4 regions of the Streptomyces sp. NPDC033178 genome follow, and region 3 is predicted to be linked to each of the others. Evidence: riboswitches for the same ligand, from Rfam matches in the RefSeq annotation. Region 3 holds a riboswitch; each other region holds the start of a gene.

Region 1 (6,947 bases), on a different contig from region 3:
GTGGGTACGGCTGATCATCTACGTGGCGGTCGGGCACATCTTCGCCGCCTTCATCTACCTGCTGTTCTCGCTCGGCGCCCAGGGGCAGTAAGCAGTAGCGGATCCCGAGGTCGGGAAGCCAGGTCGGTAGGACGGCATGCCGGGTCGGTCGGCGGGCGGCCGGTCAGTCGAGGAACCGCTCCCGCAGTCGCTCCCGGATCTCGGGGGTCACGCCCAGGCCCTGCTCCAGATACGCGTCCACCCCGCCCCACTTCTCCTCGATGGTGTCGAACGCCGCTTCCAGGTACTCGGCGCGCGCGTCGAAGAGGGGGCTGAGCAGCTCCATCACCTCGGGGGAGTACGCCGAGGCGGAGGACTTGCTGCGGTGCACCTTGTAGCGGCGGTGCGTGGCGTTCGACTCCAGGTAGTCCGCGACGATGGCCTCGCGCTCGACACCGAGGGCGAGCAGGGTGACGGCGATGGAGATTCCGGCGCGGTCCTTGCCCGCCGCGCAGTGCATCAGGGCGGGGACGCTGTCCTCGGCCATCGAGTGCAGCACCTGGCGGTGCTCGGCCGTGCGCTCCCTGATTATCGCGCGGTAGGAGCCGATCATCCGGTCCGCCGCCTTGCCGTCCCCGAGGATCGAGCGCAACTGGTCCAGGTCGCCGTCGCGGACCATCGTCCAGAACTCGGCGCCGTGCGCCGGGTCGGTCAGCGGAAGATTCACGTTCCGCACACCTGGCAGCTCGACGTCGGGCCCTTCGAGTTTCTGGTCGGCGGCGTTGCGGAAGTCGAAGATCGTGTGCAGGCCCAGGGACGCGAGGAACGCGGCGTCCGACTCCGTCGCGTGCGCGAGGTGGCCGCTGCGGAACAGCCGTCCGTACGCCACCCGCCGGCCGTCCACCGTCGGCAGGCCGCCCACATCACGGAAGTTGCGCACTCCAGCCAGCTCGGGCTCGGTCGACGGGACCTGCTGCGTCACGGGGGCTCCTCCCATTCGGCTGCCGACGCGGCTCGTCGGCGAGGTGCGTTCTCGACGATACGACATCGATTCGTAGGCCAATGAGTTGTCCACAGGCGTTGCCGGGGACGTACGCGGCACATAATGATGTTGATGATTGAGCGTGCCTGTTCGGATCTGTGAGGGTTTGATGTTGGAGATCGGCGAAGACGGTCGTACGTGGCTTCTTTCGGGCCCGGCGAGCAGTTATGCCCTGCGGCTCGGCGAGGACGACGCGCTGCTGCATCTGCACTGGGGTCCGCGTATCGCGCTCGCCGACGCTGAGGCACTCGCCGCCGGCCCGGGACCGGAGTACTGGGCCTTCGAGGCCACCCTCGACGGACATGAGGAGTACCCGGTGGAGGGCGGCCCTCGTTTCGTACGGCCCGCCCTGTCCGTGCGGACGGACGAGCGGCGCGGCACCGAGTGGCGCTTCGAGACGCACGAGGCGGACGGCGACGAGCTGCGGCTGCGGTTCTCCGACTCCGGTCTCGGGATCACGCTGCACTACCGGATGCGGGCCGGGACCGACGTCGTGGAGCGCTGGGTGACCCTCGACAACGAGGGGCCCGCCCTGGAGGTGCTGCGCGCCGACTCCGCGGCCTGGACGCTGCCGCAGCGCGACGGCTGGCGGCTGTCCCAGCTGCACGGGCGGTGGGCGGCAGAGTCCCGGCTCGTACGCTCCGAACTCACCTACGGTGAGAAGGTCATCGGCAGCAGGCGCGGGCACACCTCGCACCAGCACCTGCCGTGGGTCGCCCTGGACGCCGACGGAGCGGCCACCGAGGAGCGGGGCGAGGTCTACGGATGCGCCCTCGCGTGGTCGGGCACCTGGCGGATCGCCGTGGCCCAACTCCCCGACGCGCGCGTGCAGATCACCGGCGGGGTCGGGTACGACGACTCGGGGCTGCTGCGGCTGGAGCCGGGGGAGAGCTTCGTCACACCCGTGTTCGCGGGGCTGTGGAGCGACGGCGGATTCGGCGGGGCGAGCCGTGCCTGGCACGCCTACCAGCGCGCGTATGTGATCCCGGACGCGGACGAGCACCGGCCGGTGCTCTACAACTCCTGGGAGGCCACGGAGTTCGACATCTCCGAGGAGCAGCAGGGGGTGCTGGCGCGGCGGGCCGCCGCGATGGGGGTCGAGCTGTTCGTGGTCGACGACGGCTGGTTCGGGGCGCGCACCAGCGACCGGGCCGGGCTCGGCGACTGGACGCCCAACCCCGACCGCTTCCCGGCCGGCCTCAAGCCCCTCGCCGACGAGGTACACGCGCTGGGGATGCAGTTCGGGATCTGGGTCGAGCCCGAGATGGTCAATCCGGACAGCGAGCTGTACCGCGCGCACCCCGACTGGGTGCAGTTCCAACCGGGACGAAAGCGAACAGAGCTGCGCAATCAGCTCGTTCTGAACCTCGCCCGTGAGGATGTCCAGGAGTACCTGTGGGAACAGCTCGACGCGCTGCTCTCCAGTGCGCCGATCGACTATGTGAAGTGGGACTTCAACCGTTGCTTCACCGACGCGGGGTGGCCCGGCGAGGCCTATCCGCAACGGCTCTGGGTGGACCATGTGCACGCCCTGTACCGCCTCCTGGACCGGCTGAGGGAGGCCCACCCGGGCGTCGCCTTCGAGTCCTGCTCGGGCGGCGGCGGCCGTATCGACCTCGGGATCATGGCGCGTACGGACCAGGTGTGGACCTCGGACAACACCGACCCGCTCGACCGGCTCGCCATCCAGCACGGCTTCAGCCAGGTGCATCCCGCGCGGACCATGGCCGCCTGGGTCACCGACAGCCCGAACGTCCAGCTCAACGGCCGCGTCAGTTCGTTGCGCTTCCGCTTCGTGAGCGCGATGGCCGGAGTGCTCGGTGTCGGCGGCGACCTGACCCGGTGGAGCGACGAGGAGCTGGCCGAGGCGCGGACGTGGGTGGAGCTCTACAAGGAGATCCGGCCCGTCGTGCAGGGCGGTGACCTCCACCGGCTGCGAGCGCCGGAGGGCGGGTTGAGCGCCGTGCAGTACACGCGTGACGGCCAGGTCGTCGTGCTCGCCTGGCTCCAGGCCCAGCACTACGGCGAGCCGGTCGCTCCGGTGCGGCTGCGCGGACTCGACCCGGCAGCGGCGTACGAATGCCTCGAAACGGGCGAAGTTCACCGAGGTGCGGTGCTGTTGCATCACGGGTTGCGGACGGGGCTGCAGGGTGACCTTGATGCGGCAGTTTTCCGGCTGCGTCGTATGTGACTGTTGTGTCCGTAATGGAGCCTTAGTTCCAACTCGCTCTGGAATAAAGGCTCCTGAAACGGCACTCCGTGAGCAGCGTCATATTCGTGACGGTCCGCTGTCGCCATGTTCACGTAATTCGGCTGTGTTTTCAGGCATTTAACAAACGGGGGAGATCCCTGCTTTACGCAGCGTGACCGTCATTTCGGTCAGGGATCAAGAGAACGGGGCACACAGGAAACCCCAAAGGTTGTTCCTGCGTCTTCATGTCGCTTACGTTCGCCACCAATCCGGACGGACGCCCAATCCTGCCGCCGCCCGGAATCCGCTCACCCACCCGTACACGGCAGGAGCGGGGGACCCACAGGTAGAACGCCTGTTCCGGTCTCCGGAACGGCTAGGGGTTAAGTCGTGCGCAAACACGGCCGGGCATCTCCAGCTCGCACCCGACAGCTCACCTCGCAGGCGCCGGAGAGGAATTCGCCATGCCCGCGAAGGGTAAGCACCGCCGTCCCAAGTCCCAGCGTTTCACCCGCTCCATAGCCGTCGCCGGAACCGGCGGCGCGGCGCTCGCCCTTCCGCTGCTCGGTGCGACCGGAGCGCACGCCGCGACTCCGCAGTCCGCCGCCGATTCCGTGGCGAGTGTCTCGAATGTCGCGAGCAAGGCCGCCGAATCGGCGCCTGCCGCCGCCGACAAGCAGGCCGAGGCGAAGAAGGCCGCGGCCAAGACCTATTCGGTGCGTGCGGGCGACTCCCTGTCGAAGATCGCCGACACGCAGGACGTCAGCGGTGGCTGGAAGAAGCTGTACGAGGACAACCGCAAGGCGATCGGCGGTGACCCGGCGCTCATCCACCCGGGCCTGAAGCTGTCGATCGGCAAGGCCGCCGCCACGTCGAGCTCCGACTCCGGCGCCTCCAAGGCCACCCAGTCCTCCGCGAAGAAGGCGGCCGCTCCCAAGGCAGCCGCCGCCCCCAAGGCCGCGGACAAGGCCAGTGCCGCCGGCTTCACGCTGCCGGTCGCGGGCGCGAGCGTCGGCACCCCGTACAAGATGTCGGGCAGCATGTGGTCCAGCGGGTACCACACCGGCGTCGACTTCGTGGTCCCGACCGGCACGTCCCTCAAGTCCGTCGGCGCGGGCACGGTCGTCTCGGCCGGCTGGGGCGGCGCGTACGGCAACCAGGTCGTCATCCAGCTCGACGACGGCCACTACGCCCAGTACGCCCACCTGTCCTCCCTCTCTGTCTCGGCCGGACAGGCCGTGACCGAGGGCCAGCAGGTCGGTCTCTCCGGCGCGACGGGCAATGTCACCGGCCCGCACCTGCACTTCGAGATCCGCACAACCCCGGACTACGGCTCGGACGTGGACCCGCTGGCGTACCTGCGCGGCAAGGGCGTCTCCATCTGACCCGACGCCGGGCACGCCCCCGCCGGGCGTACCGCTCCGCTCGTCTCCGAAGGCCGGACCCTGTGATCCCCGGGGTCCGGCCTTCGGTGTTTCGGTTCTGTGGCATGGCCGGGCGATGTGTCGACAGGGGTGCGGAAGCCGGGACACAGTGATCTCCGCAAGCGCTTTCTGTGCGCTTCCCTGCCATGGAGGTCCACATGACGACCACACGCAGAGCCTTCGGAGTCCTGGCCGCCGGTGCCGCGCTCACGGCGCTCGTCCCCGCGCAGACCGCGGGCGCGGCGGTGCGCCACCGTCCGGGGCGCCTCATCGCCCGCGACGACTTCCGGCACGGCCTCGGTCAGTGGGTGACGGAACTGCAGGACGGCGGCAGCGTCACCGCGTCCCGGGGCGTCCTGGAGATGGACGTGCCGAGCGGCGCGACCGTGTGGTTCAAGCGAAGGCTCCAAGGGCCGTACGTCCTGGAGTACACCGCCACGCCGGTCTCCGCGGGCGGCGTCAACGACCGGGTCTCGGACCTCAACAACTTCTGGAACGCCACGGACGTCCGCTCCCCGGAGGACCTCTTCGCCACGCACCGGGGCGGCGCGCTCGAAGAGTACGACCACCTCACGACGTACTACGCCGGATACGGCGCCAACACCAACACCACGACCAGGCTGCGCCGTTACGTCGGTCAGGCGGGCGTGCGGCCGCTCGTCCTCGACTACACGGAGCCCCTGCTCGCGGCGAACGAGCCCAACCGGGTCCGGATCGTCTCGAACGGCTCGACGGTCCAGTGGTGGAACAACGAGCGGCTCGTCCTCGGCTTCGTGGACCAAGAGCCGTACACGAGCGGGCACTTCGCGTTCCGGACCGTGTGGAGTCACTTCAGGATCACGGACTTCCGGGTGCGGGAGCTGCGACAACGTCCCTGATCGAACCCCTTATTCCGGGATTGACCAACACTTGACGAGTGGCTTATCTCACCGCGCGTCAACCCCTTCCTACGGTCGCGTAGCTCACACCCGAAGGTGAATCATGGCCCGATGTGGCAGACGATTCGAAGAATGACAACAGATCAGTGATCGGGTCGTACGTGGCGGTGGGGGACAGCTTCACCGAGGGCGTCGGCGACCTTGGCCCGGACGGGGCGTTCGTCGGCTGGGCCGACCGGTTCGCGGTGCTTCTCGCGGACCGCCGGCCCGAGGGCGACTTCGACTACACCAACCTCGCCGTCCGCGGGAAACTCCTCGACCAGATCGTCGAGGACCAGTTGACGCGCGCGAAGGAACTCGCGCCGGACCTGGTCTCCTTCTGCGCGGGCGGCAACGACATCATCCGGCCGGGCACCGATCCCGACGAGGTCGCGGAGCGCTTCGAGCGCGCCGTCGCGGACCTCACGTCGGCCGTCGGCACGGTTCTCGTGACCACCGGCTTCGACACCCGTGGCGTACCTGTGCTCAGGCACATGCGCGGCAAGATCGCCACGTACAACCTCCACATCCGGGCCATCGCCGACCGGTACGGCTGTCCCGTGCTCGACCTGTGGTCCCTCAAGACCATCCAGGACCGGCGGGCCTGGGACGGCGACCGGCTCCATCTGTCGCCCGAGGGGCACACGCGGGTGGCCCTGCGCGCCGGCCAGGTCCTCGGCCTGGAAGTGCCCGCGGACCCCGACCAGCCGTGGCCGCCGCTGCCCCCGCGCGGCACGCTCGAAATGCGGCGCGACAACATCCAATGGGCGCGCGAGTACCTGGTGCCGTGGATCGGGCGGCGACTGCGCGGGGAGTCCTCCGGGGACCGCGTGGTGGCGAAGGGAAGCCTGTCGCCCGGCGACATCAAGATGCGGATCGAGCCGGTGGCTTGAAGGTCCGAGGACCTGAGGGTCTTCGGGGGCGGGTCGCGGTTCGACCAGTGGTCGAGACCGGTGGCCCGAATGTCCGCGGAGCGGCGGGGCTTTCCCGACGGGTGACGTCGGGGAAGCCCCTCCGCCTTTGGCCGGCGGCGTCGGGGAAGCCCCGCCACCATTCGGCCGGTGATGTCGAGGGGGCCTCACCATCCCCCTGCTGCAGCTCCAGGTGAGGCCGAGCCGTCTCCCGGCCGGTGATGTCGAGGAAGTTGCCATCCCTCGGCGGTGATCGACGAGGGGGCGCGCTGCTCCGCGCCCGTGAATCGGCGATACGTCGGTACTCCGCCTCAGGCGCCCGGGGTCGTCAGCGCCGCGCGTTCCAGCCCCAGCTCGCGGGCCAGTGCCTCGTCCACCCACTCCTGGGTGCGGGCGCGTGACACGGCGCCTGGGTACGCCGTCATCTGGACGGCGAGCCCGTCCAGCAGGGCGGTGAGACGCAGCGCCGTGCTCGTGGGGTCC
Region 2 (6,947 bases), on a different contig from region 3:
GAAGGGGCCGTGCCGGTACGTCGAAGTCCGCCGCATACGGCTCCTCCAAAAAACGGTTCCTTCCAAACTCACAGCCGTACACCCGGCAAGCGGCGGACTCGACGTACCGGCACGGCCCCGACCCACGACGGCGCACACCGGCGCCGAACCCCCACACCGTAAAATCGACCTACTGTGTCTGACTCCTCCATGCCCCGAACCCCCCGACCGAAGGGCGAACCCCGCTTCCCCGACGGCCCCCGCCCCGACCCCGCCGGCTCCCACTTCGAGCGAAGAATCCGCAGCTTCCAGCCCCGCAGGAGCCGGGTGACCCAGGGCCAGGCGGACGCGCTCCAGCGTCTGTGGCCCAAGTGGGGCCTGGACATCGACGGCCGGCACCCCCTCGACCTCAAGGAACTCTTCGCCGCCGACATCCCGGTCGTCCTGGAGATCGGCTTCGGCATGGGCGAGGCCACCGCACAGATGGCCACCGAGGACCCCGCCACCGGCATCCTCGCCGTGGACGTCCACACCCCGGGCCAGGGCAACCTCCTGAACCTCGCGGACCGGGCCGGCCTGTCCAACCTCCGCGTGGGCAACGGCGACGCGATCATCCTGCTCCGCGAGATGCTGACCCCGGACTCCCTCGACGGCCTGCGGGTCTATTTCCCGGACCCCTGGCCCAAGAAGCGCCACCACAAGCGCCGTCTGATCCAGCCGGAGTTCCTCACCCTCGCCGCGTCCCGCCTCAAGCCGGGCGCACTGCTGCACTGCGCGACGGACTGGGAACCGTACGCCGAGGTCATGCTCGAAGTCCTCACCGCCCACCCGGACTTCGAGAACACCCAGCCGGACGGCGGCTACGCGCCACGCCCCGACTTCCGCCCCCTGACGCGTTTCGAGGGCCAGGGCCTGGACAAGGGACACGTGGTGAACGATCTGCTCTTCCGCCGCGTACCGCATACCGCGACCACGGGCAACTAGGTCGAACAACACATGACGCACGGTCCGAAACACACACCACACAACCCACACCACACACCACACACCACACACCACAAAAGGCACAACGCACGGACCGCACAGCCTGAAGGGGCCCGAAAGACGGAGCCACAACCCGCACCGCCCCCGAGCCCCGACAGGGTGCTCTCGCGGCCCACGCCCCTCCCTCGTTAGGGTCTTTGTCATGGCCACCGGTCCCCCGTTCCCACCGCACCCCGGCTTCCCTCCCGGCATCCCCGCCGGAGGCGCCGCGCACTGGTGGCAGCGCAAGTGGGTCCGCTACAGCGCCCTGACCACCCTGCTCGCCCTCTCCGGCCTCGTCATCCTGGCCCTGGTCCGCAGACAGACCGGCACCGAGGGCTTCCTGGTGGGCCTGGGCCTCGCCGTACTGCCCGTCCCGCTCCTCGTCGCCGCGTTCCGCTGGCTCGACCGGGTGGAACCGGGCCCCTGGCGGAACCTTCTCTTCTCCTTCGCCTGGGGAGCCTGCGCCGCCGCGCTGATAGCCATCGTCGCGAACAGCTTCGCGACGAGATGGATAGCGACGGCGACGGCGGACCCGTCCAGCGCCGACACACTGGGCGCGACGGTCATAGCGCCGATAGTCGAGGAGTCGGCGAAGGCGGCCGCGGTCTTACTCGTCTTCCTGTTCCGCAGGCGGGAGTTCACGGGAATCCTCGACGGCGTGGTGATAGCCGGCGTCACGGCGACCGGCTTCGCGTTCACCGAGAACATCCTCTACCTCGGCACGGCGTTCGGCACGGACCAGCTCAGCGGCGGCAGCGGCATCGCCTCCGTCACGGCGGCGACCTTCTTCGTACGCGTGATCATGTCGCCGTTCGCGCACCCGCTGTTCACCGTGCTCACAGGCATCGGCTTCGGCATCGCGGCGCTCTCCGCGGACCGCCACCAGGTCCGCCGCGTACTGCTCCCGATCATCGGGCTGCTGCTCGCGATGGGCATGCACGCGATGTGGAACGGCTCGTCGACGTTCGGCGAGTACGGCTTCTTCGCGGTCTACGCGGCCTTCATGGTCCCGGCCTTCGGCCTGCTGACCTGGCTGGTCATCTGGACCCGCCAGCGCGAGCTGGGCACGATCCGCTCCGAACTGCCCGCGTACGCGATGGCGGGCTGGCTCACGGCCCCCGAGCCGTTCGTCCTCGGCTCGATGAAGGCACGGCGGCTGGCCCGCGAGTACGCCACGCACCACGGCGGACGCGCGGCGGGCAGGACGGTCGCGGAGTACGAGGCGTACGCGACGTCGCTGGCGTTCCTGCGCCACCGGGGCCGCAAGGGCCGCGCGGGCGCCGACTTCGTCGTACGGGAACGGGAGCTGCTCCACGAACTGTGGACGCGCCGCGAACCGGCCCGCCCGGCTCTCCTGTACGCGGCCCGGGCGACGGCTCCGGCACCGGTGGCACCGCAGTGGCAGGGTTACGGCCACCCGGCACCGACGCCGTACACATACACGTACAACCCGTACCGCTCCTAGTGAGCGCGGCCCCACAACGCGACGCGACCCCAAAGACGCAACCGCAGCCCTCCCACGCCGGCCCGCCCCGACCTCAGCCGGAAGCCGAGGTCAGCCTCCCCAACTCCGCATCCGTGAGGACGAGTTCGGCCACACCCAGCAACGCCGGAAGCTGCTCCACCGTACGAGCGCTCGCGATGGGTGCGACGACGGTCGGCCGGGAGGCCAGCCAGGCCAGAGCCACGGTGGCGACCTCGGCCCCGCGCTCCCGCGCGACCTCGTCGAGCGCGGCCAGCACCCGCTGCCCCCGCTCCGACTCCAGATGCGCGCCCGCCGACCCGGCCCGGGCGCTGTCGACCACGGCACCCGCCCGGTACTTGCCGGTGAGGAAGCCCGAGGCGAGCGAGGAGTAGGGGACGACGGCCAGACCGGCCCGGGAGGCGACATCCCGGAGCGGGCCCTCGTACGAGTCGCGGGAGACGAGGTTGTACCGGGGCTGCAGCGCGACGTACCGCGCGAGGCCCTCGCGGTCGGAGAGGTCGAGGGACTCCTGAAGCCGCTCGGGGGAGAGGTTGGACGCGGCGATCGCGCGCACTTTACCGGCACGGACGAGCTCGTCCAGGGCCGTGAGGATCTCCTCGACCGGCACGGACGGGTCGTCGAAGTGGGTGTAGTACAGGTCGATGTAGTCCGTCTTCAGCCGCCGCAGTGACGCGTCGGCCGCGGCCTTGATGTTCACCCCGGACAGACCCTTGTACCGGGGGTGCGCACCGACCTTGGTGGCGACGACGACGTCGGCGCGGTTGCCGCGCGCGGCGAGCCAGTCGCCCAGGACGGTCTCCGACTCACCGCCCTCGTTGCCCGGCACCCAGGCCGAGTAGGTGTCGGCGGTGTCGACGAAGTTCCCGCCCGCGGCGGTGTACGCGTCGAGCACGGCGAAGGACTGCGCCTCGTCGGCGGTCCAGCCGAAGACGTTGCCGCCGAGGGACAGCGGGAAGACCTCGAGGTCGGACGAACCCAGCTTGCGGAGAGAAGTCATGGGTGGGTCAACGGCCGTACCGGACGGCCGTATTCCGCACCCGGGAACCTCTCGGGCCCGCCTCACGCTTCAGGCCCGCCTTACAGGTCGGGCCCGCCTCACGCTTCAGGCCCGCCCTACGGGGTGAGCCCCTTGCCGCGCAGCCACGCCATCGGGTCGATGCCGTCGCCGCCGCTGGTGTGGACCTCCAGGTGGAGGTGCGCCCCGGTGACGTTGCCGGTCGCGCCCACGCGGCCGATGATGTCGCCGGTGGCCACCTTCTGCCCGACGCTGACACCGATCGACGACTGGTGCGCGTACCAGACCTCCGTACCGTCGTCGAGCGTGAGGACCGTGCGGTAGCCGTACGAGCCGTTCCAGCCGGCCTCGGTGATCGTGCCGCTGTGAACGGCCTTGATCGGGGTACCCGTGGGAGCGGCGAAGTCCAGACCCGTGTGCTGGCCGGACGACCACAGCGCACCGGACTGCCCGAAGGTGGAGGTGATCGTGTACGAGGAGGTGGGCAGCGTGAACTGCTTGGCGAGCTCGGCGAGGCGCGCGGCCTCGGCCTTCTCCTTGGCCTCCTGGTCCGCCTTCTTCTTGGCGGCGGCGACCTTGGCCTCGGCGGCGTCCCGCTCCTTGGCGGCCAGCGTGGCGGCCTTCTTGGCGGCAGCGGCCTCGGCGGCCTCCTGGGCCTCGCGGTCCACCTGGTCCTGCTGCTGCTCGGCCTGGAGCATGATGCGGGCGCGCAGGGCCTCACCCGCGTCCGAGTTGCCCTGCTCGGCGTCGGCGGTCGTGAGGCCGACGGCGGTGATCGGGGTGCTGGAGCCCTCGGGGGCGTCGTCGTCCGAGAACGGCGAGCCGACGTTCGGCAGGTCGGGGATCGAGATCGACACCGGAGGCTTGCCGGTCTGCGCGGTGGCCATGCCACCCGCACCGACGGCGGCTATGACACCGACGCCCAGAACGGTCGAGCTACGGGCGAGTCCTCCGCCGCGCTGCTTGGAGACACGGTGCCGACCGCGGACGGGAAGGACGGTCTCCGCGCTGGGATTCCAGACCTCCCACGTCTCCTCGTCCTTACGAGCGCCGTAGGCGAAGGTGTCGGGCTTCTTGTCACCCGAGGACTCACCCGTCAACTCATTCGGCACGAACGAGGGTGTGGGGGCAGGCCGGTTGGACGCCACGTAGGCGCACTCCTTTCCTTCCTTCTCGCCTACCGGGTTAGCTGACGGGTTCGGAGCAGGAAGGTCTCCTACGCGCGTCAACCGCGGTGCGCTACACCGCGAAGACGTGCGATTCACCCCAAGTGATGGTTCCCCGGTTCCCTTGCGGAATTCGGCGCGTGCGCACGGAGCCGACTCTTGTGACGGCTGGGACGACCGCGCTGCGTTATCGAACGTTAATAGACCCGGGCACCGGATTCCAAGCTGTTCCTGATGATCGTTAAGCCTCTTGGCCTGGACTTACAGGTCATGAGCGGGGTAAATCGGGCGAGTTGATCGCCATTCAGGAACGGGAGTCTTGTTGATGGTGTGTCAGTTGTTGAGCGGAGGGATGCCGTTCGACTACCAGCAGTGATATGGGCCGCCGAGAGAGCGACGCATCTCACGCCCGCCGCACCCACGACCGCCGTGCAATCAGCACTCCCGCTCCCTCAGGACCGCCGCGCTCTCCCGACTGCCGCGCCCTCATGGCCGCCGCACCGCGAGCAGTGCCATGTCGTCGGCGGCCCCGCCCCCGGTGTGCCGCAGGACGTCGTCCAGTACCGCGGCGAGCAACTCGTCGGGCCCGGCGAAGACCCGCCCGGACAGATGCCGCGCCGGATCGAAGAAGACTCCTCGCCGGTCCCGAGCCTCGGACAGCCCGTCCGTGTGGAAGAGCAGCATGGTCCCACCCGGGAAGGCCTCCTCCTGCGCGCGGTCGGGCCAGGTCCCCAATTCCCCCGTCCCGAGCGGCAGCGCGGGCTCCGGCGCGGCGAGCGTACGTACCTCTCCGTCGCCGTACAGCAGAAGAGGCCCGGGGTGGCCGCGGTTCACGAGGCGTACGACCGGGGTGCCGTGCGGGATCTCGGCGAGCACGGCGGTGGTGAAGTCCTCGAGGACCGCGATGGTGTCGCGCCGGACACCTTCGCGCGCGAGCGCCCGCTCCAGCCGCTGCGCGACCGCCTCCAGGCTCGCCTCCTGTTCGGCGGCCTCCCGGAAGGCACCGATGAGTACGGCGACGACGGCGACCGCTCCCATGCCCTTGCCCCGTACGTCGCCCACGAGGAGCCGTACGCCGTGCGGGGTGTCCTGCACGGCGTACAGGTCGCCCCCGATGAACGCGCCCTCCTGCGCGGCCTCGTACCGTGCCGCGATCTCCAGGCCGCCGATCCGCGCCGCCGGTTCGGGCAGTACGGCCCACTGGGCGGCCTCCGCGACCTCGCGGGCGGTGGCGAGGCGCGCGTTGCCGCGGACCACGAGCCGGTTGATGCCGACGGCGAGCGCGGCGGCCGTGGCCACGGTGAGGACCTCGGTGACCGCGCCCGCGTCGAAGGCGAACCTGAGGTGCACGATTCCCATGCCCACGGTCGCCGCGATTCCCGTCCACACGGTGGCGCCGAGCGAGAAGAGGGCTGCGGCGATGAGCACCGCGGCCGTGAAGAAGGGAGCCGCGGTGAAGTCCTGCGGGGTGAGGAGGTCGTAGCAGACGCCCGCGGCGATCAGCAGCGCCGGCAGCACGCGGACGAGCGTGCGCTGGTACGAGGCGGTCCTCTCCACGGGCTCGACGCGCTCCGGCTCCTGCTCCTCCACCTGTCCAGGCTTCCGGGAGCGGGGACGGCGTGCGAGCGGGCGAGGACCGGGCGGGTGAGGACACCTGCCCGAACACCCGGGGAAGCACCTGAGGAGATGTACGGGAAACACCTGAGGCCGGAATCCTTGATCGGATTCCGGCCTCGGGCCTTCAGTAGCGGGGACAGGATTTGAACCTGCGACCTCTGGGTTATGAGCCCAGCGAGCTACCGAGCTGCTCCACCCCGCGTCGTTAAGACCACTGTACGCCATTCGCGGGACCCAAAGCACACGCGTTGATGTCGCCTGCGCTTCACCGGAGGTTTTGACACGAAATGTACTGATCGGCGGTACGGGTCGGCCGTACCGGCGGGAAACGGGCAGGTCGGCGACACCGGTCCGCCCGGCCCGTCAGCCGAGATGGCGGTTGGGGGCCTTCGCGTCGGCCTCGTACTCCGGCAGCACCAGGACGTCGGCGCCGGCCGCGGCCAGCAGCCCGCTGCCGTCCGCGCCCGCCACGAAGGTGTCCGGCTCCCGCCAGGCGGTCACGACCCTCCGTACGCCCGCGTCGAGGATCAGCCGGGCACAGGGCGCGGGCCGGGACGCGCGGCGGGCGCACGGCTCCAGGCTGCTGTAGACGGTGGCGGTCGCGAGCCGCGGGTCTCCCGGCCCGATCTTGGCGAGGGCGGCCTCCTCGGCATGGGAC
Region 3 (6,947 bases):
TTCCCGTGACCAGAGGACGGCTCGACTACCCGGTCTACGCAGCCACGCGGCTCCAGCTCCGCCCGCTGGCCCGCGCTTCCTGTTCAAGATCCGGACCAGCCACGGGCCAGCGCACCGCCAGCCATCTGCATTTTGGCCATCCCTGCAGGTCAGCGCACCAGGGTGGCTTCGCCGCCCGCCGCGGGGCAGGTAAATGGGCACGTCGCACGCTCCGTAGCCCTTGGTCAGCGGTCTACGCCGCGACCTCGACGCAGTCAGCGCCCTCCTGAACAACCCATGGAGCTCTGGCCAGGTCGAGGGACACTTAACGCGCGTCAAGCTCCTCAAGAGGATGGGATTGGGTCGGGCCAACCTCGACCTGCTCCGCAGACGCGTACTGCATAGCCGTTGAACGCCCAACGTCACAAGATCTGCGACGGAGCCGAATTACGGTACGTCCGCACAGTCGGCGGCGGCCATCTCAGGTACGAACGGAACAGCAGCGCCGCTCCATCGTCTGCGCTGGTGACCCCCGGCAGCCAGACCAAGGCTCTGACCAGCCTGCTTGCGGAGGTTCTTCCGCCTGACGGAATCCGCCTTGCCGACCGCCGCCGGCATCACGACCCTGATTCAAACCACGGCATGCGGGGCGGGGACGCCCCGCCAGCAGGGACGGGAACGCCATGCCCCACATGACAGCCTTCACCAGGGACCAGTAGTTCCTGGCGAAAGCAGTCAACGAGGTCCCCTCAACGCGATCACTTCCACACCCTCTTGAGGGCGGCAGCGCGGACTCTGACACCGATCCAGCGCCGAGCCCCTGAGGGCTACCGCGCCACGCCGAGCGTCACCGTCGTGCAGGATTCCAACCCGACTTTCACGGGCCGCCATCCGTTCGCTTCGCCGGGGACACGCCGGACGATACTTTCGATCCGTCCGAGGCTTCCCGACACACCGCTGGCCAGCTGCCGTCCACACCCCTGCACCGACAGGGCGCCCGATATATCCCGTCTATCCACCCACGGATCAGACAGGGCGGACAATACGCGGGCCCGAATTCGACCCGGATTCGACCCGGGCAGTTTGTTCAGCGAGTAAACATGGGCTCTGGCCTGCGGAAATAAAGAGCGGCAGACGAGTCGGGCTGTACGCCGGGTTCAGTCCGAGACGCACCCCAATGCCAGGCACCGCGGGATGTTGCAAATCACGGGTCAAGTCAGCGGATGAGGCGGCCGCCATCTCGGGCACGGCCTGAGCTGACACGCCTCCACCCTCGCCGCGTGAACCAAGATCCGGACCATAGACGGGCCAGCGTCCACTGTCCAAGCTCCGCATCCCGCATCGGCGCTAGCCAGAGACACACAGACGGTGTACCACCAGCAGACCAAGAATCCACTGGTAGTCCGGTGCCGGCACCGGCACCGGCAGCCCGTCCCGCCACGGCGGCACCGTCGAGCCCGGCACCGGCACCGGCACCGGTGAGCACACCGTTTCCTGCACCTCGGTCACGGCAATCGTCCCGGCGGCGGACACAGCCAGGGCCTCGACCAGTTCCTGCGCACCCCTCGGTCATGAAGCGGACACAAGACGCCGCATGCCTCCCTCACCCGAGCGAAACCATGCCTGACCAGCAGAAATCAAGGGATCACGTTCGGCTGAGGTACGGCTTCTCAGGCATTCCAATCGGCCTTCTGGAGGCATTCCTGGAGAATCCAGTCGGTCAACTGACGTACGACAGTGAAGAGCCGAGATCCCGGAGGTGAGGGCGACGACACCCCCCAGCAAACAGTGACGGGAATGTGAGACACGATCCCCCCAAGGAGCAAAAAGAGCACCTCTGACCTGGGCATTTAGCTTGATCACTAGAATCTGCTCCCCATCCACGTAATGTACGTCCTGTACATTTTTTACAGGACCTCTCCCGGAGGAGCGTGTGTCATGACCCGACCGTCCGCCCGCCATGTCCTGCCCGAGTTCACCGAACGCACCAGTTCGGGGAGTCGGACCATGGACCCGTACTCGAAGCTGCTGGAAGAGCGGATCGTGTTCCTCGGGACGCCGATCGACGACGTCTCGGCGAACGACGTGATGGCGCAGTTCATGCACCTCGAGTACCAGGCGCCCGACAGGGACATCTCGCTCTACATCAATTCCCCCGGCGGCTCGTTCAGTGCGATGACGGCCGTCTACGACACGATGCAGTTCGTCAGCTGCGAGGTGGAGACGATCTGCCTGGGGCAGGCGGCGTCGGCCGCGGCGGTGCTGCTCGCGGCCGGCACACCGGGCAAGCGGTACGCGCTGCCGGGCGCCCGCGTGCTGATCCACCAGCCGTCGTTCTCCGAGCCCGTCCAGGGACAGGCGTCCGACCTGGCCATTCAGGCCGACGAGTTGATGCGTACCCGCGAGCAGCTGGAGGAGATGCTCGCCCGTCATTCGGGCCAGAGCCGGGAGCGGATCGGTGCGGACATCGAGCGGGACAAGATCCTGGACGCGCAGGCGGCGCTGGAGTACGGACTGGTCGACCGGATCGTCGCGAGCCGGAAGTCCACCCAGAGCGCACGCGGCGCGAGGTGAGCGGCCGATGCTTCCACCCGAGTTGCCGCCGCTGCCGGCCCTGACCCGTGCGGAGGCCGAGCTGATCGACCGTTACCTTGAAGTGGTCGACCTGCTGGGCCGGATCAACCCGGCCCATTCCGGCGACACCTACCGGGGGCTGCGCGCGGCCCAGGCCCTGGTCGGCAGGGCCACCGCGCTGCGCGACGCGCTGGCCCTGATGCACCAACGCGGCGAGCACGAGGTGCACGCGCCGACCCTGGCGCGGGCGCTGCGCGTCCTCGACGGTGAGCGCCGAGCGGGCCGGATCGCGCTACCGCCGCGCTCCGACAGCTGACGTACCGCCACGGACCCGGCGTCACGCAGGCATCTGACGAGACGTCCGGGTCAGGGTTCAAACGGACCGAAAGGCGTACCACCGAACAGCGTAGTCAGAGCTGCTTTTACGGGCCCGTGGAAGTTGCGCAACCCGCGTAGCCTCCGTACGGAATCAGACGTTCCGGTGCTGGTACGAGGGTCGTCGACCCCCTCGACGCCCTCCCGCGGGAAAGGCTGTCCACCCGAACGGGTGAGTGGTGAGTAAGCCCACAAAACGCCGATTCCGCTCGGCTTTTGGGACATCCGTGCGTCAAGATCCCTTCCGACGACAAGCCCCCGCCACAAGCGGCGGGGCGATCCGGGCGGACGCCGAGTCCTGCCGCCGTCCGGATGACCGGTCGACAGAAGTGGATCGGCAGGAGTGGAGGACCCAAGCACGACGGGTCGCCGGAACGGTCACGCCATGACCGGGCCGAGCAGCCCTTGGGGTGAAGCCGCGTCAGCGGCCGGGCAACTTCGCCAGCCCGAATCCGACAGGTCATCCTTCACAGGCGGCTGACGAAGGGTTGCGCATGACTGCGCTCAATCGTGTCCCGTCGCTGTTCAGCAGGGCCGGTACCGCATCGGCTCTCACCATCGCCGCTGTCGGCGGCGGCATCGTGGCCCCCGGATTCACCTCCGGCGCGGAAGCGGCCACACCCGCGACGAAGGCACTCCAGGTAGCAGCCTCGAAGAAGGGCTCCCCGTACAAGTACGGAGCCACGGGGCCCAAGCGCTTCGACTGCTCCGGCCTCACGCTCTACTCGTTCAAGAAGGCGGGCAAGTCCCTGCCGCGTACGGCCGCCGCGCAGTACAACAAGACGAACCATGTCTCCGCTTCGAACCGCAAGCAGGGAGACCTGGTCTTCTTCCACTCGGGCCGGAACGTGTACCACGTCGGCATCTACGCCGGGAAGGGACGGATCTGGCACTCCCCGAAGACCGGGGAAGTGGTGAAGCTCCAGAAGATCTGGACGAAGAGCGTCTGGTACGGCCGGGTCAGGTGACCCGCCCAGGAGGTGGCCGCGGTGATCGCCGCGGCCACCTTCCGGGGCCCGGTGCGTGATATTCGCCGCAGAGTGGTTACTCCTTCACTTATGGGCGACCTTCATCACCACGAGGAGCGCAACGAGACACGGCTTGAGCGCGCCGACCGCAACTTCAACGAACTGCTCCAGGAACTGCGGGTCACGCAGACCGGGGTGCAGATCCTCTTCGCTTTCCTGCTCACCCTCGCGTTCACCCCACGCTTCCCCTCCCTGGACTTGTTCCAGCGCACCACGTACGTCGTCACGCTGCTGCTCTCCGTACTGGCAGCCGCCCTCTTCACCGCCCCCGCCGCGCTGCATCGCCGGCTCTTCCAGCAGGGCGCCAAGCCGCAGGTCGTGAAGGCGTCCTCGCATCTGGCCGAGATCGGGCTCGGCGTGCTCGCGTTCGCTCTCTCCGGTTCGGTCCTGCTCGTCGTGGACGTGGCGACGAGCCGGGCGGGCGGCATCGCGGCCGGTGCGACCACCCTGGTCGTCTGCGCGGGGCTGTGGGCGCTCATCCCCCACCTGATGCAGGGCTCCGCCGACGAGGACTAGCGGGCGCCTTCACGCCACCAGTGGGGCACGGCGCTCAAGGGCACGGCGCTCATTCGGCTCTCACGGGCTGCACCGGTGCGGCCCAGGGCAGCATGATCGAGACCGTCTTGCCGCCCTCTCTGGTGGGCCGGACCGTCAGCTTGCCGCCGCACTCGACGGTCAGCCAACGGACGATCACCATGCCGCGGCCGTTGTCCTGCTGGACGGCCGCGGGCAACCGTTTCGGGAAACGCGGGTGGCTGTCGGTCACCCCGATGCGCAGCTGTTCGTCGCGGTCGAGTTCGATGTCCACCGTGAAGGTGGGCGACTGCCCGAACGTGTGCTGTACGGCGTTGGTGGCGAGCTCCGAGACGATGAGCCGGACCGTGTCGGCGGCCTCCGTGTCGGATGGAAGTCCCCATTCGGCCAGCACGTTCATGACGTATGTGCGGGCGGCGTAGACCGAGGCGGGATCGCTCGGCAGAGTGACGGATGCTTCCTGGTGGTCTGCCATGGCGAGGTCGTCCCTTTCCCACGGGACCGGAGTCCGACACGAAGCGGATGACTTCGAGTACGGTCCCGGACTGGTGCTTGCGCCAGAGTGCCACTACCTCGGCGTTCGTGGTGCCGATCCACCGAGATATGCATATATCTGTCGCTCGAAGCGGTGAACTCTGCGACGGCCGACCGTATTTGGGCGGGGGGCCGGTTCGTCCTCTACGGTCGGCGTGACGCCGGACGATATAGCGCCGGCGCGACGGTCGGAAGGAGACGGCCATGCAGTACGGTCCCGCTGTGCGCCGCCGGAAGCTCGGTGCCGAACTGCGTGCCCTGCGTGCCCGTGCGGGCCTCAAGAGCGGCGAGGCGGCCCGGCTCGTCGGCTGGCACCAGTCGAAGGTGAGCCGGATCGAGACCGGCCGCAGCGGGGTGAAGCCGGCGGACGTGGAACTGCTCCTCGACGCGTACGACGTCCGGGACGCGGAACTGCGCGAGCTGCTCGTGGTGCTGGCGGGCTCCGACGACAACGGCAGGCACCACTGGTGGCACGCCTACCGGGGTCTTCTGCCGTCCACCTACAGCGACTTCATCAGCCTGGAGTCGCAGGCCAGCGTGATGCGCACGCTGGAGAACTCCGTCGTGCCGGGGCTTCTGCAGACACGGGAGTACGCCCGTGAGGTGACCCTGGCAGCCGTGGACGGGGCGCCGGACGACAAGGTCGACGCGTTGGTGGAGGTGCGTCTCGCCCGTCAGGACGTCCTGCGTTCGAATCCACCGCTCCGACTGAGTGCGGTTCTCGACGAAGCGGCCCTACGACGAACGGTCGGCGGACCGGAGGTCATGGCACGGCAGTTGGACCACCTCAGAGAGGCCGCGCAACTCCCTCACGTGCGGATTCAGGTGCTGCCGTTCGGAGTTGGAGCTCATGTCGGCGTGACAGGGCCCTTTGTTATTTTTTCGTTTCCGAGCACATCTGATCTGGATGTGGTTGTTCTAGACCACTTGACGAGTAGCCTCTATCTCGAACGGAAAGAAGACCTCCAGGCCTACAGCGAGGCCTTCGACTCCCTTCAGGTCCACGCCCTTTCGCCCGAGGAAACGTTGGATTTCATCGCCGGTGTAGCTCACGGCGCATAAGGAGGCACCATGCCCGCCCTGCCTCGGCCCCTACCTTCGAGCACCCGTCTGCACGGTGTGCGGTGGCAGCGCAGCAGCCGCAGCACGGGAATGAACAACTGCGTCGAGACGGCCCGTCCGGCCTCCGGACCATGGGCCGGACTGCTCGCGGTGCGCGACTCCAAGAACACGTCGGGACCCGCCCTACTCTTCGCCTCCGCCGCCTGGGAGGGATTTATCGCCGCGCTTCGATGATCAGGCGTACGGCACGGTCGAGTTGCCCGTCGGTGAGGTCCGCGCGGGCGGTGAGCCGCAGCCGTGAGATGCCGTCGGGCACCGACGGGGGACGGAAGCAGCCGACGGCGAGACCGGCCTCACGGCAGTCCGCGGCCCAGCGCACGGCCCGCTCCGGGGAGGACGCGCGCACGGAGACGACGGCGGCGTCCGGTCGTACGGCTTCGAGACCCTCGGCCGTCAGCCGTTCGTGCAGGGTGGTCGCCACGCCGCGCGCGCGCGTGGCCCGTTCCGGTTCCCTGCGCAGCAGACGCAGGGCCGCGAGGGCCGCGCCCGCCGCCGCGGGAGCCAGACCGGTGTCGAAGATGAAGGTACGGGCCGCGTTGACCAGATGGTCGATGACGTGCGCCGGTCCGAGAACGGCGCCGCCCTGGCTGCCGAGCGACTTCGACAGCGTGACGGTGGTGACCACGTCCGGCGCGCCCGCGAGACCCACCGCGTGCGGCGCGCCCCGGCCGCCGTCGCCGAGTACGCCGAGACCGTGCGCGTCGTCCACGAGCAGGGCGGCACCCGACTCCCGGCAGGCGGCGGCGAGTCCGGTGAGCGGGGCCGCGTCGCCGTCGACCGAGAAGACCGTGTCGGAGACGA
Region 4 (6,947 bases), on a different contig from region 3:
AGTGCAGCCGCTCCCGGATGCGCTGCTCGGCGTACGCGTCGTCCTGCCACCGCGCCTTGAGGTCGCGCAGCTGCTCGACCCGCCGGCGGGCCTCCTCCCGCTCGCGCTGGAGGTCGGCGACCTCGGCGCGCTGGGAGACGTACTGCCTTATGGGATAGGCGAGGGCCACCACGAGCGTGCACAGGACGAGGGCGAGGAGTGCCGCCCGGCCGGTCAGCCGTGAGCGGCGGGCCTGCCGCTTGGTCTGCGAGCGGTAGACGCGGGCGGCGGTCTGCTCACCGAGCAGCCGCAGCCTGGTCGAGGTGGAGAACCGGTCGCGGTCCTTCACGGCCATCTGTCCCGCCTCCCCGGTACAAACCCGTCGAGTACGTCGAGCCCGCCGAGCCCGTCACGTACGTACGTCCCCGCACACGGTACGGGACCGAGTACGGGGACGTACGTACGACGGGGCTGTCACCCCGGCCGAAGGGCCGTGCTCAGCCCTTGCTGTGCCCGATGTCCGCGGAGCGGAACTGCGGGAAGGCTCAGCCCTTGAAGCGCGGGAAGGCCGAACGGCCCGCGTACACCGCCGCGTCGTCGAGGATCTCCTCGATGCGCAGCAGCTGGTTGTACTTGGCGACGCGGTCCGAGCGGGCCGGGGCGCCGGTCTTGATCTGGCCGCAGTTCACCGCGACGGCGAGGTCGGCGATGGTGACGTCCTCGGTCTCGCCGGAGCGGTGGGACATCATGCACTTGAAGCCGTTGCGCTGGGCCATCTCGACGGCGTCCAGCGTCTCGGTCAGCGAGCCGATCTGGTTGACCTTGACGAGCAGGGCGTTGGCGGAGCCCTCCTCGATGCCGCGGGCGAGGCGCTCCGGGTTGGTGACGAAGAGGTCGTCGCCGACGATCTGGACCTTGTCGCCCAGCTTCTCGGTGATGACGTTCCAGCCGGCCCAGTCGTCCTCGTACAGCGGGTCCTCGATGGAGACGAGCGGGTAGGCCGCGACGAGCTCCTCGTAGTACTCCGTCATCTCGGCGGCGGAGCGCTCCTTGCCCTCGAAGAGGTACTTGCCGTCCTTGTAGAACTCAGAGGCGGCGACGTCGAGCGCGAGGGCGACCTGCTGGCCGGGGATGTAACCGGCCTCCTTGATCGCGTCGAGGATCAGGTCCAGGGCCTCGCGGTTGGAGCCGAGGTTCGGGGCGAAGCCGCCCTCGTCGCCGAGGCCGGTGGACAGGCCGCGGCTCTTCAGGACCTTCTTGAGGGTGTGGTAGACCTCGGCGCCCCAGCGCACGGCCTCGGAGAAGGACTCCGCGCCGATCGGGGCGATCATGAACTCCTGGATGTCGACGTTGGAGTCGGCGTGCGACCCACCGTTGAGGATGTTCATCATCGGGACCGGCAGCAGGTGCGCGTTCGGTCCGCCCAGGTAGCGGAAGAGGGGGAGGTCGGACGCCTCGGACGCGGCGTGGGCGACGGCGAGCGAGACGCCGAGGATGGCGTTGGCGCCGAGCGAGCCCTTGTTGTCGGTGGCGTCCAGGTCGATCATGGCCTGGTCGATGAGGCGCTGCTCGGTGGCGTCGTAGCCGACGAGCTCCGGGCCGAGCTGCTCGATGACGGCGAGGACGGCCTTCTCGACACCCTTGCCGAGGTAGCGGTTGGGGTCTCCGTCACGGAGCTCAACAGCCTCGAAGGCACCGGTGGAGGCGCCGGACGGAACGGCGGCACGACCCGTGCTGCCGTCGTCGAGGCCGACCTCGACCTCGACCGTGGGGTTGCCTCGGGAGTCCAGGATTTCCCGGGCTACGACGACGTCGATGGACGGCACGAGCATCTCCTTCTGGGATGTGACGCAAGCTGTTCCGGGCCGAAGGCCCGGTTGGGTGCGGACCTGTGGTGGCCCCGCGGCATGAGCCTAACCGGCTGCCGGGGTTCGGCCAGCCCTCGACCGCCTCCTGGACAGAACCGAGAGTAAATTGTTTCCGAACGGAACAAAGCGAGAGGGAAGCGTGGGAACGCCGAAGAGGGAAGCGCGGGAACGAAAAGCCCCGCCCCGGTGCGTACGGGGGAACACGCACCGGAGCGGGGAGCCCGTGGGGGACGGGGGTGGCCCTCACGAGGCCTCCACTATGGGGGACACGGATGTGAGGGCACTGTGGTTCAGCCGCGATTCGAATATGGACCGGAGATCCGGCCGAGGCTGAGCGGCCAGGGCCTCGGCCGTCACGTGAGGTGACATGACGTCCGGACGATCGAAGTGGGGGTCGCGGCCGACGGGTGTCAGCTGAGGTGCAGCTGCTGGCCCGGGAAGATGAAGTCGGCGTCGTCGACGATGTCGTCGTTCAGCTTGTACAGCTTCTCCCAGCCGCCCTTGACGTTCTTCTTCTCGGCGATCTCGCTGAGGGTGTCACCCTTGACGACCTTGTACTCACCGTCGCCCTTCTCGACCTTCTTGCCGGTCGGGGTCTCGACGGTCTTCTTCGCCGTCGAGCGCTCCTGGGAACGCGAGGCGCGCTCCTCGGAGGACTTGGTGCTCTGCTGCGGCTGCGACTGCGAGGCGCCCTGGCCGGAGTTGCCCGAGTCCGAGGGAGTCGTGGCGCCACCGGTCGAGGCGCCGGACAGGCCCACGCCACAGCTCGGCCAGGCACCCTTGCCCTGGCCCGCGAGGACCTTCTCGGCGACGGCTATCTGCTGGGACTTGGAGGCCTGGTTGGCGGTGGAGGCGTACGCCGTGCCGCCGTACGCGGCCCAGGTGGAGGCCGAGAACTGCAGGCCGCCGTAGTAGCCGTTGCCGGTGTTGATCGACCAGTTGCCGCCGGACTCGCACTGGGCGACGGCGTCCCACTCGGAAGCGGTGGCGGCGGAGGCTCCCGTGGCGCCCATCAGCGGGACGGCGACGGCGGCGGTGGTGACACCGGCCAGCGTGGCAATGCGGGTGGCCTTGGACGGGCGGCGGTGCTTGCCCTTGCCGGAAAGCAGCATGAAGTGATCCCCTCACCGACGCCTGCGAGGTGAGCTGTCGGGTTCGGGCCGAGTGAGTTGCCCGGCCGCGCGACTGCTGTCACGCGGCTTAACCCCAAGCCGTACCTGGCCTCAACGACCGGGTCCGGCACTTACCTTGGGTCCCCCGCTCCTGCCTACGGCGCTTGACGCGACGACTGTTCCCGTACGGCCGCTGGCAGGATTCGGCGTTGCGACCATCGGGGCTCACCAGTGGCGAGCGGTCACGACCGTAGACACGCGATCCGCCGAATTTCAAAGACGATCAGGGTCTTGAGATCCATGTCTCACTTTCACCAAATCGGACATTCAACGCGAACTACCGCTGTTTTTCGCCCGATTCGACGCCTTGATGACCACATGGCACACCGCGCGGACCGCTACTTGTCCGCCGTCTGCAGGCCCTCCACGTCGAGGCTCTGACCGGGGATGATGAAGTCCGGGTCGTCGCCGACGGCTTCCTTGTTCTCGGCGTAGAGCGCCCGCCATCCGCCCTTGACGCCAAGGGAGTCGGCGATCCCCCAGAGACTGTCCCCGGAACGCACGGCGTACGAGCCCTCGGCGGCGACGCGCGACTCGCTGTCGCTGCGCGAGGCGTGCCGGCCGGCGGAGTCGTCGGTACGGGAGTCGGCGGCACCTTCGTCGGCACTGCCACCGCGGTGGCGGCCGGAGCCGGTGTCCTCCGACCCGGCACCCTCACTCGCCTCGGCCGAAGCCTCCCCGTTCTGGGACGACTTGTCCGAGTCGTCACTCTTTGCGGTGGCACCCGTGGAGGGGCTGTCGGAATTCTGTGAGTCCGCGCTGTCGCCACTGTCAGTGGACGAGTCGGATGAACCGGACGTGTCGGACTTCGTCCCGTTGGTGCCGTCCTCCATGCCCAAGCCGGACAACGGAGTGGGAGTGTCGTCCGCGACTCCCGTGTCGACGTCGGCCGAGTCGGAGTTCTGGGTCAGACCCGCGACGAGACCGCAGGTGGCCCAGGCGCTCGTGCCCTGGGCCGCGAGGATCTTCTCGGCGACGGCTATCTGCTGCGAACGGCTGGCCTGGTCGGCGCTCGGCGCGTAGTCGAGGCCGCCGTGGTCCTCCCAGGTCTCCTGGGTCATCTGGAGGCCGCCGTAGTACCCGTTGCCGGAGTTCGCACTCCAGGAGCCGCCGCTCTCGCACTCCGCGACCGCGTCCCAGGTGGTGCCGCTTGCGGCGCTCGCGCCGGTCGCACCGAGCAGAGGGATCGCGATGGCCGACCCGGTCACGCCCGCCGCGACGAGGAGAGCCGGAGCCTGACGGGGGCGACGGTGACGACCGTTCCCGGAGAGCATGCGGTTGCCTTTCGCGTGACAGCAGGGACTGCGCACAACGCACAGCCCGATGACTGTGCTTGTGACTGCTGCGGCAGGTGGGACCGGCCGCATTGATGGGTGAACGTATAGGCAGTCGAACTCTTGTCACAAGTCGATGCAGCGCGGATAACGTGAAGATCACAAACTTGACGGAGTCTCATGTTCCGTCGACCCGTCTGCTAGTCCGTACGGACCTTCCCCGAAGGGGCGAACTCCACCGGAAGCATGCGCAATCCCCGCATGATGAGCCCCCCACGCCATCGCAAATCGGCAGAATCTCCCGCGAGTTGCAGATCGGGGAGGCGCGTGAGGAGCGTGGCCAGCGCGGTCTGGCCCTCCAGCCGGGCGAGGGGCGCGCCGAGGCAGTAGTGGATGCCATGGCCGTAGCCGAGGTGCTGGTTGTCACGGCGGGAGAGGTCGAGGGTGTCGGGCTCGGCGAACCTGGCGGGGTCGCGGTCGGCGGCGGCGAGCACGACGAGCACGGGGTCGCCGGCGGCGATGTCCTGCCCGCCGATGCTCAGCGGTTCGGTGGCGAACCGCCAGGTGGCCAGTTCCACCGGCCCGTCGTAGCGGAGCAGTTCCTCGACACCGGTCGCGAGAAGGTCCGTACGGCCGGCCGCGAGGGACTGCTGGAGCTGCTGCCGCTGCTCGGGGTGGGTGAGCAGCGCGTACGTGCCGTTGCCGATCAGGTTCACGGTCGTCTCGAACCCGGCGAACAGGAGGATGAAGGCCATCGCGGCGGCCTCGTTCTCGGTGAGGTGCTCGCCGTGGTCGGAGGCCCGGATGAGACCGGAGAGGAGGTCCTCGCCCGGGGCGGGTACCTCCGTCAACTCCTCGCGCTTGCGATGGATGAGCTCGGCGAGATAGCCGCGCATCTTCTTCACCGACCGCGCCACGCCCCCGCGCGGCCCTCCTCCGTGCCGGATCATCATTCCGGCCCAGTCCCGGAAGTCGTCCTGGTCCTCGCGTGGGACGCCCAGCAGATCGCAGATGGCGTAGATGGGGAGCGGAAACGCGAACTCGTGAATGAGGTCGGCTTCCCCCTTCTCCACGAACCCGTCGATGAGCCGGTCGGTCAACTCCTGCACCCGGGGCGCGAATTCGGCCACTCTCCGAGGTGTGAACGCCTTGCTGACCAGTCGCCGGAGTCTGGTGTGGTCGGGCGGGTCGATGTTGAGGAGGTGCGTCATCAGCTCGGCCTTGCGCTCGCCGGGGATACCGGTCTTCCCCTTCGCGTGCGCGGGCTCGTCGTGATGGGCGGGGTTCTTGCTGAGCCGGCCGTCGGCCAGGGCCTGCTTGGCATCCGCGTACCGGGTGACCAGCCAGGCTTCTACTCCACTGGGGAGTTTCGTCCGGTGCACGGGGGCGTGCTCCCTGAGCCAGGCGTACGCCGGGTAGGGGTCGGTCGCGAACTCCCAGGTGAAGAGTTCCGGGGCAGGTTCCCCGGCGGAGGGCTTGGCAGGTGTTTCCGTCACTCCTCGACCGTATCGGGAGGGGTGGCGGGAACCGGTGCGGTGGGCGGCGAGGCCGATCCGGTCCGGGGGTGGCAAGGGCCGGTCCGGTGGGTGGCGGGAGCCGATCCGGTTCCGTTGTGGCGCGTCTCGGCGGCTCTCCGAGCCGGGCTTCACTCCGCAACTTGCACCGATTGCCAGAGAACGTCCCTGAATCACCTGCTCCTTGACCCCACGAGCCGGAACCTCCATACATTCGCGCCCGTGGACCCCGATCTCCTCCGGACCAGTTTCGCGGTCGTCGAAAGGCGAGCCGAATTCGCGGCCAAGTACTTCTACTCGCACCTCTTCTGGCACCACCCCGATGTCCGCGCCCTGTTCCCGCTGGATTTCCCGGAGGACATGGAACGTCAGCGGGACCGTCTGTTCGCCGCGTTGACGCTGGTCGTGGGGCGCCTGGGGGAACCGGGGATGCACGAGTACCTGTGGGAGCTGGGGCGGGACCACCGGAAGTATCTGGCGCGGCCGGAGCACTACGCGGCGGTGGGCACGAGCCTGACCGCCGCGTTCGCCGCCGTGTCGGGGTCGGCGTGGAGCACGGAGGTGGAGAAGGCCTGGGACGAGGCGTACGCCGTGATCGCGGACTCCATGATGGACGGCGCATGGGAGGCTGAGAGCCAAGGGGAGCCGCCGTGGTGGGACGCCGAGGTGCTCGACCGCACCAGGCACGGGGACGACCTCGCCGTGCTGAAGCTGCGCCCCCACCGCCCCCTCTCCCATCTGCCCGGCCAGTACGTGAGCGTCAACAGCCCCCGCATCCCGGGCGTCTGGCGCCCCTACTCCCTGGCCAACGCGCCGCGTCCCGACGACACCCTCGACCTGCACGTCAGCCTCGTCGAGGACGGCGTCCTGTCCACCGAGCTCGTCCGCCACACCCGCGCGGGCGACATCCTGCGGCTCGGCGCGCCCGGTGGCCGGCTGACCCTGCGTACGCCGGTGGAGCGGCCCGTCACGTTCATCGCCGCGGGCACCGGCTGGGCACCGGTCAAGGCGCTGCTGCAGCAACTGGCATGGGAGCCGGGCTCGTACGACGAGGCCCGGCTCTTCGTGGTCGCCCGGGACACCGCCTACCTGTACGACCGGGCCGCGCTCGGGGAGTTATGCACGCGGCTGCCGCATCTC

Evidence for each region. Region 3 has a riboswitch for cyclic di-AMP ahead of ACZ5VQ_RS25015 (C40 family peptidase). Riboswitches for the same ligand answer to the same signal wherever they lie in the genome.
Region 1: it holds a riboswitch for cyclic di-AMP, as region 3 does, so the genes downstream of both, ACZ5VQ_RS08225 (M23 family metallopeptidase) here and ACZ5VQ_RS25015 (C40 family peptidase) in region 3, are expected to answer to the same signal.
Region 2: it holds a riboswitch for cyclic di-AMP, as region 3 does, so the genes downstream of both, ACZ5VQ_RS10720 (M23 family metallopeptidase) here and ACZ5VQ_RS25015 (C40 family peptidase) in region 3, are expected to answer to the same signal.
Region 4: it holds a riboswitch for cyclic di-AMP, as region 3 does, so the genes downstream of both, ACZ5VQ_RS43895 (transglycosylase family protein) here and ACZ5VQ_RS25015 (C40 family peptidase) in region 3, are expected to answer to the same signal.

Annotation. Positions count from the first base shown of each region.
Region 1 covers NZ_JBVIPT010000003.1:197,471-204,417, reverse strand. The annotation lists gene ACZ5VQ_RS08240 (DUF6126 family protein) at 1-91, shown strand, start outside; gene ACZ5VQ_RS08235 (tyrosine-protein phosphatase) at 164-961, opposite strand; gene ACZ5VQ_RS08230 (alpha-galactosidase) at 1,131-3,212, shown strand; cyclic di-AMP (ydaO/yuaA leader) riboswitch at 3,508-3,674, shown strand; gene ACZ5VQ_RS08225 (M23 family metallopeptidase) at 3,677-4,597, shown strand; gene ACZ5VQ_RS08220 (DUF6250 domain-containing protein) at 4,795-5,514, shown strand; gene ACZ5VQ_RS08215 (SGNH/GDSL hydrolase family protein) at 5,661-6,446, shown strand; gene ACZ5VQ_RS08210 (TetR/AcrR family transcriptional regulator) at 6,776-6,947, opposite strand, start outside.
Region 2 covers NZ_JBVIPT010000004.1:19,806-26,752, forward strand. The annotation lists gene trmB (tRNA (guanosine(46)-N7)-methyltransferase TrmB) at 190-963, shown strand; gene ACZ5VQ_RS10710 (PrsW family intramembrane metalloprotease) at 1,166-2,470, shown strand; gene ACZ5VQ_RS10715 (aldo/keto reductase) at 2,544-3,488, opposite strand; gene ACZ5VQ_RS10720 (M23 family metallopeptidase) at 3,605-4,654, opposite strand; cyclic di-AMP (ydaO/yuaA leader) riboswitch at 4,666-4,821, opposite strand; gene ACZ5VQ_RS10725 (PP2C family protein-serine/threonine phosphatase) at 5,159-6,262, opposite strand; tRNA gene ACZ5VQ_RS10730 (tRNA-Met) at 6,418-6,491, opposite strand; gene ACZ5VQ_RS10735 (dihydrofolate reductase family protein) at 6,653-6,947, opposite strand, start outside.
Region 3 covers NZ_JBVIPT010000010.1:164,187-171,133, reverse strand. The annotation lists gene ACZ5VQ_RS25030 (hypothetical protein) at 1,327-1,488, opposite strand; gene ACZ5VQ_RS25025 (ATP-dependent Clp protease proteolytic subunit) at 1,918-2,553, shown strand; gene ACZ5VQ_RS25020 (hypothetical protein) at 2,561-2,869, shown strand; cyclic di-AMP (ydaO/yuaA leader) riboswitch at 3,240-3,419, shown strand; gene ACZ5VQ_RS25015 (C40 family peptidase) at 3,423-3,896, shown strand; gene ACZ5VQ_RS25010 (DUF6328 family protein) at 3,987-4,472, shown strand; gene ACZ5VQ_RS25005 (ATP-binding protein) at 4,522-4,965, opposite strand; gene ACZ5VQ_RS25000 (helix-turn-helix domain-containing protein) at 5,229-6,086, shown strand; gene ACZ5VQ_RS24995 (DUF397 domain-containing protein) at 6,096-6,320, shown strand; gene ACZ5VQ_RS24990 (8-amino-7-oxononanoate synthase) at 6,301-6,947, opposite strand, start outside.
Region 4 covers NZ_JBVIPT010000026.1:102,804-109,750, forward strand. The annotation lists gene ACZ5VQ_RS43885 (FtsB family cell division protein) at 1-334, opposite strand, end outside; gene eno (phosphopyruvate hydratase) at 525-1,805, opposite strand; gene ACZ5VQ_RS43895 (transglycosylase family protein) at 2,258-2,959, opposite strand; cyclic di-AMP (ydaO/yuaA leader) riboswitch at 2,964-3,132, opposite strand; gene ACZ5VQ_RS43900 (transglycosylase family protein) at 3,358-4,293, opposite strand; gene ACZ5VQ_RS43905 (cytochrome P450 family protein) at 4,494-5,789, opposite strand; gene ACZ5VQ_RS43910 (globin domain-containing protein) at 6,030-6,947, shown strand, end outside.